3 regions of the Imbroritus primus genome follow, and region 1 is predicted to be linked to each of the others. Evidence: predicted binding sites of a transcription regulator. Region 1 holds the regulator's gene; each other region holds the start of a gene.

Region 1 (5,724 bases):
GGCGGCCTCGACCAGCACGGCCAGGTTGCGGCCGGCAGCCACCTGGATCTTGACCTGGTGGATCGGCAGGCCGAGCACATCCACGTATTGCGAATCGAGCGGCAGGCGTTCGAACTCGCCATCGTTGCGGCGCACCAACTGGACGATCAGCTTGATCTTCATCTTCCGGCGTACGGCCGTTTCGCCAAAGATGGTCTTGATGTCGAGCAGGCCCAGGCCGCGTACCTCGAGCAGGTTCTGCAGCAGCGGCGGACAACGGCCTTCGACGAAGTCAGGACCGAGGCGCACGAAGTCGACCGCATCGTCCGCCACCAGGCCATGGCCGCGCGAGATGAGTTCGAGGCCTAGTTCGCTCTTGCCGAGTCCCGATTCGCCCATGATCAGCACACCCATGCCCAGAATGTCGAGGAACACACCGTGCATGGTGACGCGTGGCGCCGAGATGCGCGACAGGTACAGGCGCAGGTGGTCGATGACTGCGGCCGACGAAACCGGCGTGGTGAACAGCGGCGTGGATGAGCGCGTGCAACGCAGTTCCAGGTCCGGATGGGGATCGACGCCATCGGCGATCACCAGGAAGGGCGGCTCGAGCAGGATCAGCTCGCCCATCTGACGCTTGCGGTTTTCTTCGTCGAGGCGCTGGTAGTAGGTGATCTCCGGCTTGCCGAGCACCTGGATGCGATTCGGATGGATCAGGTTGAGGTGACCGACGAGGTCCGCGGCGGACGTTGCTTCACGCGCAAATTCGAGCTCGAAGGAACGGTCAGCGCCTTCCAGTCCGGCAATCCAGGACAGCCGGAGATCGGCTGCGTTGTCATCGAAGATCGATTGTGCGGTGACGCCAGTCAGTTCCATAACGTGCGGCAAATTGGGGTCTGCGCACGCGGCAGCGCGCGGCAGACAGATCTCAGGGCTGCCAGTCGGACAACATCTGGTGGACTGCTTCCGGGGTCGGCAGGGTGTTGAGCGCATCGCGGATGTCGCGGTCAGACAGCAACTGGGCGATTTCCGACAGAATTTCGAGGTGCTGTTGCGTGGCCTGCTCGGGCACCAGCAGGAAGATCAGCAGGGAGACCGGCTTGCCATCAGGCGATTCGAACGGAATCGGTTCCGCCAGCCGCATGAACGCCGCGAGCGGTTGCTTGAGGCCCTTGATGCGACCATGCGGAATGGCCACGCCCGCGCCCAGGCCGGTCGAGCCGAGCGACTCGCGGGCGAAGAGGTTGTCCGTCACGGTCGCCCGTGCCAGGCCGTGGTTATTTTCGAACAGCAGTCCGGCCTGCTCGAACACACGTTTCTTGCTAGTGACGCTGATATCCAGCGCGATGTTGCCCGGGGGCAGCAGTTTGGCCAAACGATTCATGAAGGACAGTGGAACAGTAGTGATCTTCGCCGTGGCGGGGAACAGCCTGACCGGACATTATAGACGAGCCGTGGCGCAGGATTGTGCGCCGCAGCAGGTCCGGCCGGGCGAGAGGATCATGCCTGAGGACAATACCATGCTCTCGGTGGGGAAAGCATACACTGCTGGCGCCGCTGCGGGCCCTCTGGCGCAAAAAAAGCCGCACATGGTGCGGCTTTGTGTTGGTTGCGCGGAACGCTCAGAGTCGGGCTTCGTCCGCTGTGGCCTGATACTTCAGCGCCACACGGTCATGGTTCTGCACTTTGTCCTTGTGCTTGATCACCTGGCGGTCGAGCTTGTCCACCAGTGCATCGATGGCTGCGTACAGGTCTTCGTGATGCGATTCGACGAAGATATCCTTGCCCTTCAGGTGCAGGTTGATTTCCGCACGTTGTCGCTTGTCCTTTTCTGTCTGGTTGTCCACCGTCAGCAGTACGCTCACCCCAATGACCTGATCGAAATGCCTGATGACCCGCTCCAGCTTGGTTTCCACGTACTCCCGCAGGGGCTGGGTGATTTCGAGGTGGTGTCCACTGAGTTTGAAATTCATAGCGACTCTCCTTTCACAGACATCGCATCCAGGACGATGCGATTACTACAGGGATTTGCGAAGGTTGACTGCCGGGATTCGAAGGGCCTCGCGATATTTCGCCACGGTGCGGCGCGCCACCACGAACCCTTGCTCGCCGAGCAGTTCGGCTATCCGGCTGTCGGACAGAGGGGTTTTGGGGTCTTCAGCTCCTATCAGTTGCTTGATGAGCGCACGGATCGCGGTAGATGATGCCGCGCCGCCGGTCTCGGTTGACACATGGCTGCCGAAGAAATACTTCAGCTCGAACGTTCCCATCGGGGTGGCCATGTATTTGTTGGTTGTGACACGAGAGATAGTCGACTCGTGTAAACCCAGTGTATCGGCTATCTCGCGCAAAACCAAGGGGCGCATCGCAATTTCGCCGTGCGTGAAAAAATTCTTCTGCCGGTCCACGATAGCCTGCGATACTCGCAGGATGGTATCGAAGCGCTGCTGGATATTCTTGATCAGCCAGCGTGCCTCCTGCAGCTTCTGCTGCAGGCCCGCGGCGCCGCTGTCACCCTTGCTGTTGCGCAGGATCTGCGCATACATGTCATTGATGCGCAGGCGCGGCATCACTTCGGCATTGAGCTGCGCGACCCACCCGGCCGGCGTCTTGCGGACTACTACGTCGGGCACTACATAGTCGGCATCGGGACGGCTGAAGGCAAAGCCCGGAAACGGCGTGAGCGAGCGGATCAGCGTGTGCGCTTCCTTCAACTCCGCGTCATTGACCTGCAAGGCTTTCTTCAGGCGCGTGTAGTCGCGCGTCGCCAGCAGTTCGAGATGCCCGGCAACGATGGCCTGGGCAAGCGGCTTGGCCGGGTGCTCGATACGCCGCAACTGTAGGCCCAGGCATTCGGACGCGTTGCGCGCACCGACCCCGGGTGGATCGAAGCTCTGCAGCATGCTGAGTGCCGATTGCACCTCATCTGCCTCCACTTCGAGTTCCGCGGGCAGTTCTTCCAGAATTTCGTCAATGGAAGCGGACAGGTAGCCATCGTCGTCGAGCGATTCGATCAGGAAGATCACCAGGCCCTTGTCGCGCATCGACAGTTTCAGCGGCGCCAGCTGGTCCATCAGGTGATCGCGCAGGGTCGGGCCGCCACAACCTAATTGCATGGGCGCGCGGTCATCCTCGTCCGCCTGCGGGCGACGCGCAAAGTCGTCCAGGCTCCAGTCGTTGCCATAGTCGTTGGCACCGTCGTCCAGGTCCCCGCCGGCGGCCTCGCCTGCGGTGTCACCTGGGGCGGCGCTGCGTTCCTCCCCATTTGCGGCGGACGGTACGGAAGCGGTCTCGGCCGGTGCATTCTGGACGCTCATGGAGCCATCCGCGCCGATCCGCACGGGGCTTTCAAGCCAATCGTTTTCACGCTCGAGCAGGGGGTTCTCTGTCAGGGCCTGCTCGACTTCTTGCTGCAGTTCGAGCGTGGAAAGCTGCAACAGCCGGATGGACTGCTGCAACTGGGGCGTCAGCGCGAGATGCTGTGAAAGGCGAAGTTGGAGGGACGGTTTCATTCGACCTATTGTAAGTCGAACCTCCGCGCGATGGAACGATAGTTGCTAGGAGATCGCGGCCGAATCGGAACAAAAGTGGCAACCGTTCGGCAAACCGCGCCGGACGGCCTCGGCCGCGCGCTGCGCAGCGGGCGTCGGGGCAGAGACAGGACTGCCGCCGCTCTTCCCGCCGGCCAGATTTACATGCGGAAGTTTTCGCCGAGATAGACCTTGCGCACCGCGTCATTGGCGATGATGTCTTTCGGCTGACCTGCTGCCAGCACCGTGCCCTCGCTGATGATGTAGGCGTGGTCGCAGATGCCCAGCGTTTCGCGCACGTTATGGTCGGTGATCAGCACGCCGATATTGCGTGCCTTGAGGAAGGCCACGATGCGCTGGATTTCGCCGACGGCGATCGGATCCACGCCGGCAAACGGCTCATCGAGCAGGATGAAGCGCGGGGACGATGCCAGCGCCCGGGCGATTTCCACGCGGCGGCGCTCGCCACCGGACAGCGACAGCGCCGGATTGTCACGCAGGTGCGTGATCTGCAGGTCATCGAGCAGGGTATCGAGCCGTTGCGCAATGGCCTCTTTCGACAGCGGCTTGCCGTTCTCGGTCTGCAGTTCCAGCACGGCCTGGATGTTTTCCTGCACGTTCAGCTTGCGGAATACCGAGGCTTCCTGGGGCAGGTACGACAAGCCCATGCGCGCCCGCTGGTGGATCGGCAGGGTGCTGATCGGCGCGCCATCCAGCATGATCTCGCCTTCGTCGAGCGCCACCAGGCCGACGATCATGTAGAACGACGTCGTCTTGCCTGCACCGTTTGGCCCCAGCAGGCCGACCACCTCGCCGCTCTTCACATCCAGCGAGACATCGCGCACCACGGTGCGCGTGCCATAGCGCTTCTGCAAATGCCGGACTTCCAGCGTGCTGGAAGCGGGGGCGGCGGTGGGCGTGGAGCGGGCGGTATCTGTCGTCATGCGCGTGGTGTCGGGGCCGAAGCGATAAGTGGCGGGATCAGCGTGGCTGGGCAGGCGGCGGCGCTGGCTGTAGCGTCACGCCCGGTGCGGGGTTCGAGGCTGGGGCGCTGGCGGCATTTGAGCCACGCGGCGCGAGGACCGCGCGCACCCGGCCAGTGCTGCTGCCCGAGGACGCCGCGCCCGCGGTGTCACCCCCCGAGGCCGTGTAGAAAGCGTTGCGGCTGTCGTAGGTGATCAGCGCGCCGCGAATCTCATCGGCCACGGTCGACCCTTCCAGACGCGCCATGCGCGCGCGCCGGATCAGCTTCGACACTTCCTGCTTGCCGTCGTACTCGATGCGTTCGGCCCAGCCTTCCATGTATTCGTTCGGCGTGTCGCGCTTCTGCTTGATGTAGGCCAGTTCGCCGGGTTTGGCGATCGCTACGGCGTACTGGTAGCCCTCGGGGTCCGTACGCACTTCGGCAGTGTGCGAACGCAATACCATGGTGCCCTTGGTCAGCACCACGTTGCCGGTCAGCACGTAGATCTGCTTCAGGTCATCGTAGCTGGCATTGTCTGCTTCCAGCACCAGCGGCTTGGTCTGGTCGGCCCGTTCCGCATGCGCTGGCGTGGCTGTGAGCGCGATGGTCAATGCGGCGCCAAGCAGCAGGGCCGCCAGCGGAAAGCGCCGGGAGGCGGCCAGGGCCAGTGAGTGGGCCGGGCGGGTGCGGTCGAAGGCGGGGGCAGAAGTCGTCACGGGCGGATTCGGGTAAGTTGGGACGGCAGGCCAGGATCAGGGTTTGGACACGATTGTGCCGCGTACATTACCCAGCAATTGTACTTCGCGGGTGACATTATTGAAGATCAGGCCATTGGCATGCATGATCGACTGCCCATGGCGCAACTCGACCGGCTTGTCAGTGCGCACCACATCATCGTTCAGCAGCAGTTCGAAGCGTTCGGAGCGCGCCGACATGACCGGATCGCGCTCCGCGTCCGTGCCCTGGTCGCGCAGCACGCGCGCATTGCTGCGCAGGTCGATGATGGTACCTTCGGCATTCATCGTGCCCCGGTCGGACATGGCCGTCACCTGCGGACGCCCCGGTTCGTAGGCGCGCACGGCGGGGTGGGTCACCGCGTAGGTCTGGTCGTCCTCATACTGCACCATGCGGCTTGCATTGAAACGGTACTTGGTGGTGCCCTTGTCATCGAGTTCGGTCGCCGCCAGCTGGTCCATGTAATACGCCGGCTCGTGGCGCTTGGCCTGTTCCTGGTCGTCCTTGCGGACCGGC
Region 2 (5,724 bases), 1.3 Mb from region 1:
GATCCTCCCGGTGGTCTATGCGCTGGGTTTTGGCGGCTATGCGGAAGAGGCCTTCCTGGGGACGGAATGGCTGATGCTCGGGCTGCTGCAGATCGCCATCATGGCCTGCCTCATCCAGCCGCTGGAGCGGTGCTTTCCCGTGGAGCCGCTGACCGATCGCGCCGCCGTGCGTACCGATATGTTCTATACCATGATCCATCGGCTCGGCCTGTTCCGCCTGGCGATGTTTTTCGTGCTGGTACCGGTGTTCGATCTCATTGAAGGGCACCTGCGCCTCGCCGGCTGGCAGCGTACCAATCTGGAGGACTGGCTGCCGGACGGCATGGTGTCGCCCGTGCTGGCATTCTGCGTCTACCTGATCCTGTTCGATCTGCTCGACTATGCCTATCACCGGTTTTCGCACCGCATCCGCTGGTGGTGGGCCCTGCATGCCGTGCATCACAGCCAGCAGCAGATGACAGTGTGGAGCGACAACCGCAATCACTTGCTGGACGATATGCTGCGCGATGCGGTGTTCGCCACCGTGGCCCTGGCGGTGGGCGTGGAGCCGGCGCAGTTCATCCTGCTGGTCGCCATCTCGCAGTTGCTGCAGAGCTTCCAGCACGCCAACCTGCGGCTCGGCTTTGGCGGCGTGGGCGAGCGCCTGCTGGTGTCGCCACGATTCCATCGTCTGCATCACGCGGTCGGCGTCGGCCACGAGAGCGGTGGCAGGCTGGGCGGCTGCAATTTTGGCGTGCTGTTCCCGTGGTGGGACATGCTGTTTGGCACGGCCAATTTCGAAGCCATCTACCTGCCCACCGGCATCCGCGACCAGGTGACCGTGCAGCGCGACTACGGGCGTACCTTTCTCGCCCAGCAGCGTCTCGGGGTAAGGCGCTTGTTCGGGCGGCGCTGAACCCGGGATACGTCGTGCCGGCCCTCATGCCGGCCATCGCCTTGTGTTAGTCTTTTTCATCTCTTCATCACCGTGCCGCGGCCCGGCGTACCCCTTTGGGTTTTTCCATGTGGGGCGCTCCTGCCACGCACCCATTTACCCATGACCGACCTGTTTCCTTCCCTTGGCCGTGCCGTCCTGAGCCAGTTGCATCCGCGCATGCTGTGGATGACGGTCTTGCCGTTTCTGCTGGCGTCAGTGGTGTGGGGCGGGATCCTGTATTTCAGCTGGGATGCCGTCATGGCGGGCGCGCGCGGGTTCCTCGAAACTTCGATGCTGACGTCGTGGATCTACCGCGCGCTCGACGCCCTGGGCATGGCCTCGCTGCGGGCGCTGGTGGCGCCACTGATCGTGGTGGCGCTGACGGTGCCGTTGGTGGTGATTTCGCTGCTGGTGTTCATCGGCGTGTTCTCCGTGCCGAGTGTCATCAGCTTTCTCGATCGTTCGTATCCACATCTGGAGCAAAAGCGCGGCGCGTCATTCACGGCCAGCGCCCTGAACTCCATCGGATGTACGCTCGCCGTGCTGTTCGTCGGCCTGATCACCATTCCGCTCTGGCTGATTCCACCGTTCTTCGCGTTGATTCCGCCACTGCTGTGGGGCTGGCTGACCTACCGGGTGATGAGCTACGATGCGCTCGCCCTGCATGCCTCGGCCGAGGAGCGCAAGCTGCTGATGCGCCGCCATCGCCTGCCGATGATCATCATGGGCATCGCCATGGGCGTGCTGGGATCGGCGCCGACGCTGCTGTGGGTATCGTCGGTTGCGGTCATTTTCCTGTTTCCGTTCGTGCTGCTGGCATCGGTGTGGATGTACGTGCTGATTTTCATATTCTCGGCCCTGTGGTTCGGGCATTATTGCCTGCGCGCGCTCACGCGGTTGCGCGCCGAGCAGGGCGGACCGGCGCAGGATGAGGCGATGGTGATCGAGATGGAGCGCCCGCCAGCCTTGCCGCCGCAGGGCTAAACAACACGCCGGCTGGCGGGTACCGGCCGTATCGACAAGCAAACTAGGAAGACGTAGTAAACATGGGATTCGGATTAATCATCATCGGCGACGAGATCCTCTCCGGGCGCCGCGAGGACAAGCATCTGCGCAAGGCCATCGAACTGCTGTCCGTGCGCGGGCTGGCCCTGGACTGGTGCGAGTATGTCGGGGACTCCCGCCCGCGCATCACCGCCACGCTGGAGCGGACGCTGGCCTCGGGCGACGTGGTGTTTTCTACTGGCGGGATCGGTGCGACCCCGGACGATCACACACGCCAGTGCGTGGCGGCCGCGCTGGGCGTGCCGCTGGTGCTGCATCCGGAGGCACGGGAGCTGATCAAGCAGCGTATTCTTGAAACTGCGGGCGATGATCCGGTCAAGGCGGACCTCACCACGGCGGACAACCGTCACCGCTTCCATATGGGCGAATTCCCGGAGGGTGCGCGCATCATTCCCAATTCGTACAACCGCATCCCGGGCTTTTCGGTGCGCGACCACCATTTCATGCCAGGCTTTCCGGTCATGGCGTGGCCCATGATGGAGTGGGTGCTGGACCACTACTACAGTGACATGTTTCATCAGAACGCACAGATGGAGCGTTCCTTCCTCGTATTCGAGGCGCCAGAGTCCGCCCTGACACCGCTGATGGAAGCGGTCGAAGCCCGTTTTGCCGGGGTGCGCGTGTTCAGCCTGCCGTCGGTCGGAGACAGCCAGCGTGGCGATTTGTATGCGCGCCGCCATATCGACCTGGGCGTCAAGGGCGACCCCGAGCAGGTCGATGCCGCATTCGCAATGCTGCGCGATGGTGTAAGCCAGCTCGGATATTTGCCTGTCGACCCGCCCGCGGCATGATGCACTATTTGAGTGCAATTCATTAGAATACGATCTTTTCTTGTGCGTGAGCCCTAAAATGGTGCGTTTTCGGTGCGGCAGCAAGGCGAGCGCCCTGCCATTGGCCGGGAAGCACACGCGCGAAAACCGGACGGGCGGCCGTCCATGCCCATAAAAATGTCTGAAAGATCAAGGAGGCAGCACGCCTGCACGCTTTACGGGAATGTTGCACGATTCCAGGCGGGCGCTGGCATGGAACCTGCTAAATAACCTCGTACAGATTCAAGCGGGACGTTGGAAACGTTCTGCCACACCCCTCAATTACTGATTGAACGCCGATTTACCCAGGAGAAAGGCATGGCCAAGAGCATTGCAGACGTGATGAAGCTGGTGTCGGAAAACGACGTCAAGTTCGTCGATTTCCGCTTTACCGACACCAAAGGCAAAGAGCAGCACGTCTCGGTTCCCGTCTCGCAGTTCGATGAAGACAAGATGGAATCCGGTCAGGCTTTCGACGGTTCGTCGATCGCCGGCTGGAAGGGCATCGAAGCGTCTGACATGCTGCTGATGCCGGATGCCGATACCGCCTACATCGACCCGTTCTATGAAGAGCCGACCCTGGTCCTGACCTGCGACGTGATCGAGCCGTCGGACGGCAAGGGTTACGACCGTGACCCGCGTTCCATTGCCCGTCGCGCCGAAGCCTATCTGAAGAGCACCGGCCTGGGCGATACCGCCTACTTCGGTCCGGAACCCGAATTCTTCATCTTCGACGGCGTGACCTGGAACGTGGACATGTCCGGCTGCTTCGTCAAGATCGATTCCGAAGAAGCGCCGTGGTCGTCGGGCACCAAGTTCGAACACGGCAACAGCGGCCATCGCCCGGGTACCAAGGGCGGTTATTTCCCGGTTGCCCCGGTTGATACCTTCCAGGATATGCGTTCGGAGATGTGCCTGATCCTCGAGTCGCTCGGCATCCCCGTGGAAGTGCACCACCACGAAGTGGCCGGCCAGGGTCAGAACGAGATCGGTACCAAGTTCAGCACGCTGGTGCAGCGCGCCGACTGGACGCAGATGCTCAAGTACGTGGTCCACAACGTGGCCCACACCTACGGCAAGACCGCGACCTTCATGCCGAAGCCCATCGTTGGCGATAACGGTTCGGGCATGCACATCCACCAGTCGGTGTGGAAAGACGGCCAGAACATGTTCGCGGGCAACGGTTACGCCGGCCTGTCGGACTTCGCGCTGTATTACATTGGCGGTATTATCAAGCACGCCAAGGCGCTGAACGCCATCGTCAACCCGACGACCAACTCGTACAAGCGTCTCGTCCCGCACTTCGAAGCACCGGTCAAGCTGGCCTACTCGGCACGCAACCGTTCTGCCTCGATCCGCATCCCGTACGTTGCCAATCCCAAGGGCCGCCGTATCGAAGCGCGTTTCCCGGACCCGATGGCCAACCCGTACCTGGCCTTCTCGGCCATGCTGATGGCCGGTCTGGATGGCGTGCAGAACAAGATCCATCCGGGCGAAGCCGCGGACAAGAACCTGTACGATCTGCCGCCCGAAGAAGACGCAAAGATCCCGACCGTGTGCCACAGCCTCGACCAGGCGCTGGAAGCGCTCGACAACGATCGCGAATTCCTCACGCGCGGTGGCGTATTCTCGAACGCCATGCTCGATGCCTACATCGCGCTGAAGATGGAAGAAGTCACGCGTTTCCGCATGACGACTCATCCGATCGAGTTCGACATGTATTACTCGCTGTAATCTGGCCGGCCATGCCGGTGCGCCACGGGATCGCGGCGCACCGGACAAAACAAGCAAGGGCGGCTTCGGTCGCCCTTGCTTGTTTTGTCGCTAGAATAAGGGTCCAACCTCACTGTCGGGACCGCTCTATGCTGGCTTTTCGTCTGACTCCCGCCGCCGTTGCCGCGGCCATTGCCACCACTGTCGCCACCGTGGTTGCCGGGGTAGGCCTCGTGCTGCCGGCCACGGCCCAGGCGCAGTCGGAAGTGTTCCTGTGTCCGGGCGCGAACGGCGTGCCGGAATACAAAAACAATGGCAATACCAAGGGCTGCCGGAAGCTGACGCTGCAGGAGTCCGTGACCATTCCCGCGCCGCGACAGCCGGCGGCGCGCAGCGGTTCGGCTCCGGTCAGCCCCGGGGCTGCGGGCGGCGGCGCTTTCCCGCGCATCGACAGCGCGACCCAGCGCACGCGTGACAGCGAGCGGCGGGGCGTTCTGGAACGTGAGCTGAGCGACGAGGAAGGCAAGCTGGCGGCTCTCAAGCGCGAATACAACAACGGTGAACCCGAGCGTCTCGGCAACGAGCGCAACTACCAGAAATACCTGGACCGGGTTGCTGGACTCAAGGAAGACATTGCCCGCAGCGAGGCGAACATCTCCGCCATCCGCCGCGAGCTGTCGGCATTGAAGGAATAGCGGCCACGCGGATGCACCGCTCGGCCGCCGTGCCATCGGGCACACGATGACGAACGCGACGAGAGGCTACATGCATAAGGTTGTTCCCGGCGTCCATGCCGGGCTCGATGTGATTTCCAATCCGGTGTTTCTCGTGCGTCTGCCGGACTGGAAGATCGAATACGCGAACCCGGCAGCCGAAGCGCTGACAGCTACGTCGCGCAAGGTGCTGGTGCAGCAGGCGCTGACTGATGTGTTTCCGTCGATCGACAGCCTGCGCGACCTGACGGCCGGTGTCCTGCTCGGCGAAGTCGATGCACGTCGCCAGGATATTCTCCTTGAGCGCCCCGGGCAGGAATCGCTACACGTGCACGCCGTGATCGCCGCGCTGGAAGGTAGCGACGATACCGTCCTGCTCGAACTGCTGCCCAACGACCAGAAGATCCGCAGCGACCGCGAGGAGCGCATCCTCGACCTGACGGCCGCCAACAAAGAACTGATCCGCAATCTCGCGCACGAGATCAAGAACCCGCTCGGCGGCATTCGC
Region 3 (5,724 bases), 170 kb from region 1:
GCCGAGAAGGTCACCGAAGCGTTCAAGATCATGCTGAAGAACCCTGAAGTGAAGGGCATCCTGGTCAACATCTTCGGCGGCATCATGAAGTGCGACACCATCGCCGAAGGCGTGATCACCGCCTGCAAGGCCGTGAATCTCTCCGTGCCGCTGGTCGTGCGCATGAAGGGTACGAACGAAGAACTGGGCAAGAAGATGCTGGCCGAATCCGGTCTGCCGATCATCTCCGCCGACACCATGGCCGAAGCCGCGACCAAGATCGTCGCTGCCGTCAAGTAAGCCGCTGCCCAAGGATAAGGATACGAACATGAGCATCTACATCAACAAGGACACCAAGGTCATCACCCAGGGCATCACGGGCAAGACCGGCCAATTCCACACCCTGGGTTGCCAGGCCTACGCGAACGGTAAGAACGCCTTTGTCGCCGGCGTGAACCCGAAGAAGGCAGGCGAGAAGTTCTCGGACATTCCCATCTACGGCACGGTGAAGGAAGCAGCCGCCCAGACTGGCGCCACCGTCTCGGTGATCTACGTGCCGCCCGCAGGCGCGGCCGCCGCTATCTGGGAAGCTGTCGAAGCCGACCTGGACCTGGCGATCTGTATCACTGAAGGTATCCCCGTGCGCGACATGCTGGAAGTGCGCAACAAGATGAAGGCCAAGGAAGCTGCCGGCGGCAAGAAAACCCTGCTGCTGGGCCCGAACTGCCCCGGCCTGATCACGCCCGACGAAATCAAGATCGGCATCATGCCCGGCCACATCCACATGAAGGGCCGCGTCGGCGTGGTGTCGCGCTCCGGTACCCTGACCTATGAAGCCGTGGCCCAGCTGACCGAACTCGGTATCGGCCAGTCGTCCGCCGTCGGCATCGGTGGCGACCCGATCAACGGCCTCAAGCACATCGACGTGATGAAGGCCTTCAACGACGATCCCGACACCGATGCCGTGATCATGATCGGCGAGATCGGCGGTCCGGACGAGGCAGAAGCCGCCCGGTGGTGCAAGGACAACATGAAGAAGCCGATCGTGGGCTTCATCGCTGGCGTGACTGCGCCTCCGGGCAAGCGCATGGGCCACGCCGGCGCGCTGATCTCGGGCGGTGCCGACACGGCTGACGCCAAGCTGGCCATCATGGAAGAATGCGGTTTCACCGTGACCCGCAACCCGTCCGAAATGGGCAAGCTGCTCAAGGGCTTGCTGTAATCGGGGCTGTTGTTCAAAAAGGAGGCTTCGGCCTCCTTTTTTGTTGGCTGTTCTTGTTGGACTGTCGGGCAACAAATTATTCATTGATCACTTTTTTATGGGAAAGTGATGCAAAAACCCCGTTTTTAGGGAAAACCCGAAGCGCGACTGAAAAGAAATCGAAAGGTTCAACGCGCACACTCTGTGGCACGGTTTTTTTGTCCGCCGCTTTCCGACCGCCGGTTTGCATCCACCGGTCTGCGTTCACTTCACGGAGTATTCTTTTGGACTTCTCATCTTCCGCCTTCTGGTTCGCCCTGGGGTCGATCATCCTGACCAATATCGTGCTGTCCGGCGACAACGCCGTGGTCATCGCCCTGGCTTCCCGCAGCCTGCCGCCCAAGCAACAGAAACTTGCGATCTTCTGGGGTAGCGCCGCTGCCATCATCATGCGGATCGTGCTGACCGTCGCTGCCGTCAAGTTGCTGACGTTGCCATGGCTCAAGATCGTCGGCGCCATGCTGCTGATCTACATTGGCGTACAGCTGCTGAACGAGGGCGACGAGGATGAGTCACACGCGGCCAAGGCTTCGATCTGGGCTGCTATCCAGACCATCCTGATCGCCGACCTGGTGATGTCGCTGGACAACGTCATGGCCGTGGCCGCTGCCGCGCAGAATGGCCCTCCGGGTAGCCAGGTGACCCTGCTGATCCTGGGCCTGGGCATCAGCATTCCGCTGATCATCTTCGGCAGCACGCTGCTGCTCAAGGTCATGGAGCGTTTCCCGATCATCATCACGCTGGGTGCGGCACTGCTCGGTTATCTTGCCGGCGAAATGTTCATCTCCGATCCGGTCGATGCCGCCTGGTTTGCCGACAACGTGCAGCACGCAGGCCTGATCGCCGGTGCGCTGGGCGCGGTTATCGTGGTCGGCCTGGGTACCTACCTGCAGCGTCGCCAGGCGCGTGCCGCTGCCTGAATAGTGCAACACCTGACAGGCGGTGTTGATCGCCCGTCATGAAAAACTGCCAGATTTTGTCACTCCAGGTGACGGAATCTGGCAGTTTTTATTGGCGACCCGACGTGGCAGTGCACAAATTTTGTCATTTTCCCCAGCAAATGGGGCTGGCACGCTGTGTGCTCTGTGATCCCCCGCACGCGTGTGCTTTAAGAATTTTCGAGGGGTCACCAAATGAAAATGCAACAACTCTGCCGTACCGCTCGGCGCGTCCAGAAGGGTTTTACGCTGATCGAGCTGATGATCGTTGTGGCGATCATCGGTATCTTGGCTGCTATCGCAGTGCCGGCTTACCAAAATTACGTGAAGAAAGCGGCTTATACCGAAGTCATCAATGCCATGGCTCCCTACAAGCTCGCTGTCGATATTTGCTATCAGTCTGCCGATGGCGCTACGGCTGCCGCAAAATTGGCTACTTGTGACGCTGGTGCGGCTGGTATTCCTGCAGCTCCCACCGCAGTCACGACCGGTGCCTTCAATTCGCTCACGGTTACGGATGGTGTGATCGTGGCGACGCCGAACGCATTCAAAGGCATTCTCGCGACAGAAACCTGTACTATGACCCCCGCCGCCGATGCTAGCGACAAGCTGCAGTGGGCCTACTCGGGCGGCTGCTTGACCCAAGGCTACGTTAAGAACTAAGGAGAGAGTAGTTCGCTACTCGAATTCCTGCATGGAAAAGGCGCCTTCGGGCGCCTTTTTTGTCGTAAGATGCGTGGTCGCAACACACGCCACACGTGGTATCGACCGCCTGCCGGGCATTTCTCCCCGCTCCTCCCGTGATCCGTCCGTCCACGCCGACTTTCCCGTCATCCTCTCCCTTGATTGCCTGGTGGCCACTGCTTCTTGCATTGGCGATGCCATTTATCGTCTCCATTCACAGGCAGCCTTTGTCCACATTCTCGGGGGAGTGGTGGGCCGCAGCCCTGTGGACCTTGTCCTTCGTCTATTTGCTGTGGACCCGCAAGCAGCGTACGCCCATGCCGGCGGTGCCTCCAGTCGTGCTCTTTCCGCTCGCGTTGGCGCTCGTTACCGCTGTCCAGTTCCTGTGGATTCGTCCATTCCAGAACGATCTGGCCGGACTGACGCCGCTGGTCTTTCTGCTCGGCGCGGCCACCATCCTGTGCGGTTATCTCGTCCGCGCGCGCGACGAGGCCCTGCATGCCGCGAGCATGATCGCGTGGGCGCTGCTGGCGGCCAGCCTGCTGGGCGTGGCGGCGCAGGTGGTGCAGCTGTTCCGCGCGGAATTTTCCTTTTTTGGCCTGGTGTCGGAGTACTTCCCCACGGAACAGCGACGCCTGTGGGGAAATCTCAACCAGCCCAACCACCAGGCCACGGTACATGGCCTCGGGTTGGCGGCACTGGTGTATCTGGCTGCGGCGCGGCGGCTGCGGTTGTCTGTGGCACTCGTTCCCGCGGTGTGCCTGGTGTTTGGGATTATCCTCACGGGCTCCAGGACGGGTGTGGTACATCTCGGGCTGGCCACGCTGCTGGGCCTGATGCTGGCGGGTTTGTCATGGGAGTTCGCGACGTCGCGCAGGCGGCGTGCGGCGCTGGTGTTCTTCAGCCTGGCGCTGGTGCCGATGTACTTTTTCCTGCAGCCGCTGGTGCTCGAGGCCAGCCGGGAATTTGGCTGGAAGCTGTTCGACGCCGTCGCGCGGCTGGAAGAGGGTGATGCCGGTTCGGCGCGGGCCGCGCTGTGGCGGCATGCCTGGATGATGTTCATGACGCATCCCTGGTTCGGGGTGGGCTGGATGGAGTTCGGTATCGAGCAGTGGCGGCAGTTGCGATCCGTTGGCATGACGGTGGAGCTGGCGCAGCAGGCGCACAACCAGGTGCTCGATCTGCTGGCCAAGACGGGCACGATCGGCGCGGGCAGCGTGTTGCTGACGCTGGGCGCATGGTTCTGGCGCGTACTGCGTATGACAATCGGAGCCGTTGGCACAGCCGACCGGGCGCGCCGCCCCGCCACGCTGCTCGGGCTGAGTTGGCTGGCCATGCTGTGCGCGCATTCGATGCTCGAATACCCGCTGCATTACCTGTATTTCTTCCTGCTGTTCTGCTTTCTGCTGGGGTGGCTGGAGCCCGGCGGCTGGCCGCTGCGGGGCATATGGGGGCGTCTCGCCAACTGGCGTGGCTGGGCTGTCGTGTGTGCGGTGGTCGGCGGCGCCGGACTGGCGGCGGTGATGATTGACTACCAGCGCGCCGAGGACGTGACACGGGCTGCGACTTTCAACCCGACTATCCCGGTACGTCCACGGTTCTGGTTCCGCGATATTGCCGAACAGCGGCAGACGGCACGCATGCCCCTGAGCCGGGCCAACGCCGCCGAAGCGCTGGCGCGCCATCTGACAGCGTTGCGCGTGTTGCCGACCCCTTCGCTGATCCAGCGGACTGCCCTGCTGACGGCCATGCAGGGCGATACGGCTGCAGCGCAACGCATGATCGAAGACCTGCGGTTCTACTACTGGATCAATCCGGTCGGGGAGCGTTTCCAGACGCTCCGTCTATGCGCCACGCTGCCGGCAGCCGAACGGCCGCAGCCTTATTGCACGCCGCCGGAGTTGCCAGCCGGGCGCTGAGCGGCGCCGTCTGCACCCGATTCAACGCGCAGGTGCCCTGCCTGCTGCCCGGCGCGGGTCAGGCAGCTTCGAGAAAGCGCTGGATCACGCCAGCGGAATAGACGCTCGCCACGTCCCGCAGAAAAGCCGAGAAATCGAGATGCGCAGTGTCATCGGCGCGGTCGGAGACCGTACGCATGATGGCGCAGGGCACGCCGTACTCGTGGCAGACCTGCGTCACCGCCGCGCCCTCCATTTCCACGCACAGCGCTGCCGGCAGGCTGGCCTGCAATTGCGAGACGGCTCCGCTGTCGCCGATGAACCGGTCGCCGCTGGCGATCATTCCGGTATGAAGTGTGGGGTTTTTGAGACGAAAGCGGGTTCGGGTGTCGGTGTCCAAACGTGCTTCAAAATCCTCTTGGAGAAAGGATGCGGCCGCCTGTTCGAGGCGTTTGCGCAGGGTTGGATCACAGGGGAATTCGGCCTGGTCCAGTAGGGGAACCTGGTATTGCGGCCAGAACGGCCGACCGTCAAGATCGTGTTGCAGCAAGCGATCCGCGACAACGATGTCCCCGACGGCCACCCCCCGCGCCAGGCCGCCAGCCAGGCCGGTCATGACCACCGTATCGACGGAGAAGTCGCGGATCAGGGTGACCGTGGTCGCCGCCGCCGCTACCTTGCCGACCCGGGCCAGTACCACGACCACATCTTGCCCATAAATCTGGCCGATGTAATAGTCACGCATACCGATGTGACGGACACTGCCGTATGCATCCATATGCTGCAGCAAGGAAGCGATTTCGTCGTGCATTGCTGCGATCAGACCGATTGTCATGTTTGAAAAGAACAATTCCAGTGTGTAATGTCAATGTACCGGCGATGCCACGCGATCCGGTTGTGCAACGCGTCATCGTAGTTCAGGGCATTGAAAAAAGCGACTCTCCATTTTCATAAGGAATGAACA

What was found. The regulator sigma-54, encoded in region 1, starts transcription at its own class of promoters, with help from an activator protein. The targets are predictions, from matches to a motif close to TGGCANGNAANCTGCTTT.
Region 2: a site for sigma-54 is predicted at 3,000-3,017, ahead of glnA (type I glutamate--ammonia ligase). Genes of this name have one in related genera too.
Region 3: a site for sigma-54 is predicted at 2,308-2,325, ahead of ACQ3C8_RS02565 (pilin). Genes of this name have one in related genera too.

Annotation. Positions count from the first base shown of each region.
Region 1 covers NZ_OZ201293.1:391,793-397,516, forward strand. The annotation lists gene hprK (HPr(Ser) kinase/phosphatase) at 1-855, opposite strand, end outside; gene ptsN (PTS IIA-like nitrogen regulatory protein PtsN) at 908-1,363, opposite strand; gene hpf (ribosome hibernation-promoting factor, HPF/YfiA family) at 1,602-1,952, opposite strand; gene ACQ3C8_RS01800 (RNA polymerase factor sigma-54) at 1,998-3,491, opposite strand; gene lptB (LPS export ABC transporter ATP-binding protein) at 3,671-4,453, opposite strand; gene lptA (lipopolysaccharide transport periplasmic protein LptA) at 4,491-5,135, opposite strand; gene lptC (LPS export ABC transporter periplasmic protein LptC) at 5,226-5,724, opposite strand, start outside.
Region 2 covers NZ_OZ201293.1:1,713,987-1,719,710, reverse strand. The annotation lists gene ACQ3C8_RS07880 (sterol desaturase family protein) at 1-895, shown strand, start outside; gene ACQ3C8_RS07875 (EI24 domain-containing protein) at 1,037-1,900, shown strand; gene ACQ3C8_RS07870 (competence/damage-inducible protein A) at 1,963-2,772, shown strand; gene glnA (type I glutamate--ammonia ligase) at 3,109-4,524, shown strand; gene ACQ3C8_RS07860 (hypothetical protein) at 4,653-5,198, shown strand; gene glnL (nitrogen regulation protein NR(II)) at 5,245-5,724, shown strand, end outside.
Region 3 covers NZ_OZ201293.1:561,534-567,257, forward strand. The annotation lists gene sucC (ADP-forming succinate--CoA ligase subunit beta) at 1-279, shown strand, start outside; gene sucD (succinate--CoA ligase subunit alpha) at 308-1,201, shown strand; gene ACQ3C8_RS02560 (TerC family protein) at 1,465-2,160, shown strand; gene ACQ3C8_RS02565 (pilin) at 2,374-2,841, shown strand; gene ACQ3C8_RS02570 (Wzy polymerase domain-containing protein) at 3,090-4,781, shown strand; gene ACQ3C8_RS02575 (5'-methylthioadenosine/adenosylhomocysteine nucleosidase) at 4,840-5,595, opposite strand; gene cqsA (alpha-hydroxyketone-type quorum-sensing autoinducer synthase) at 5,724-5,724, shown strand, end outside.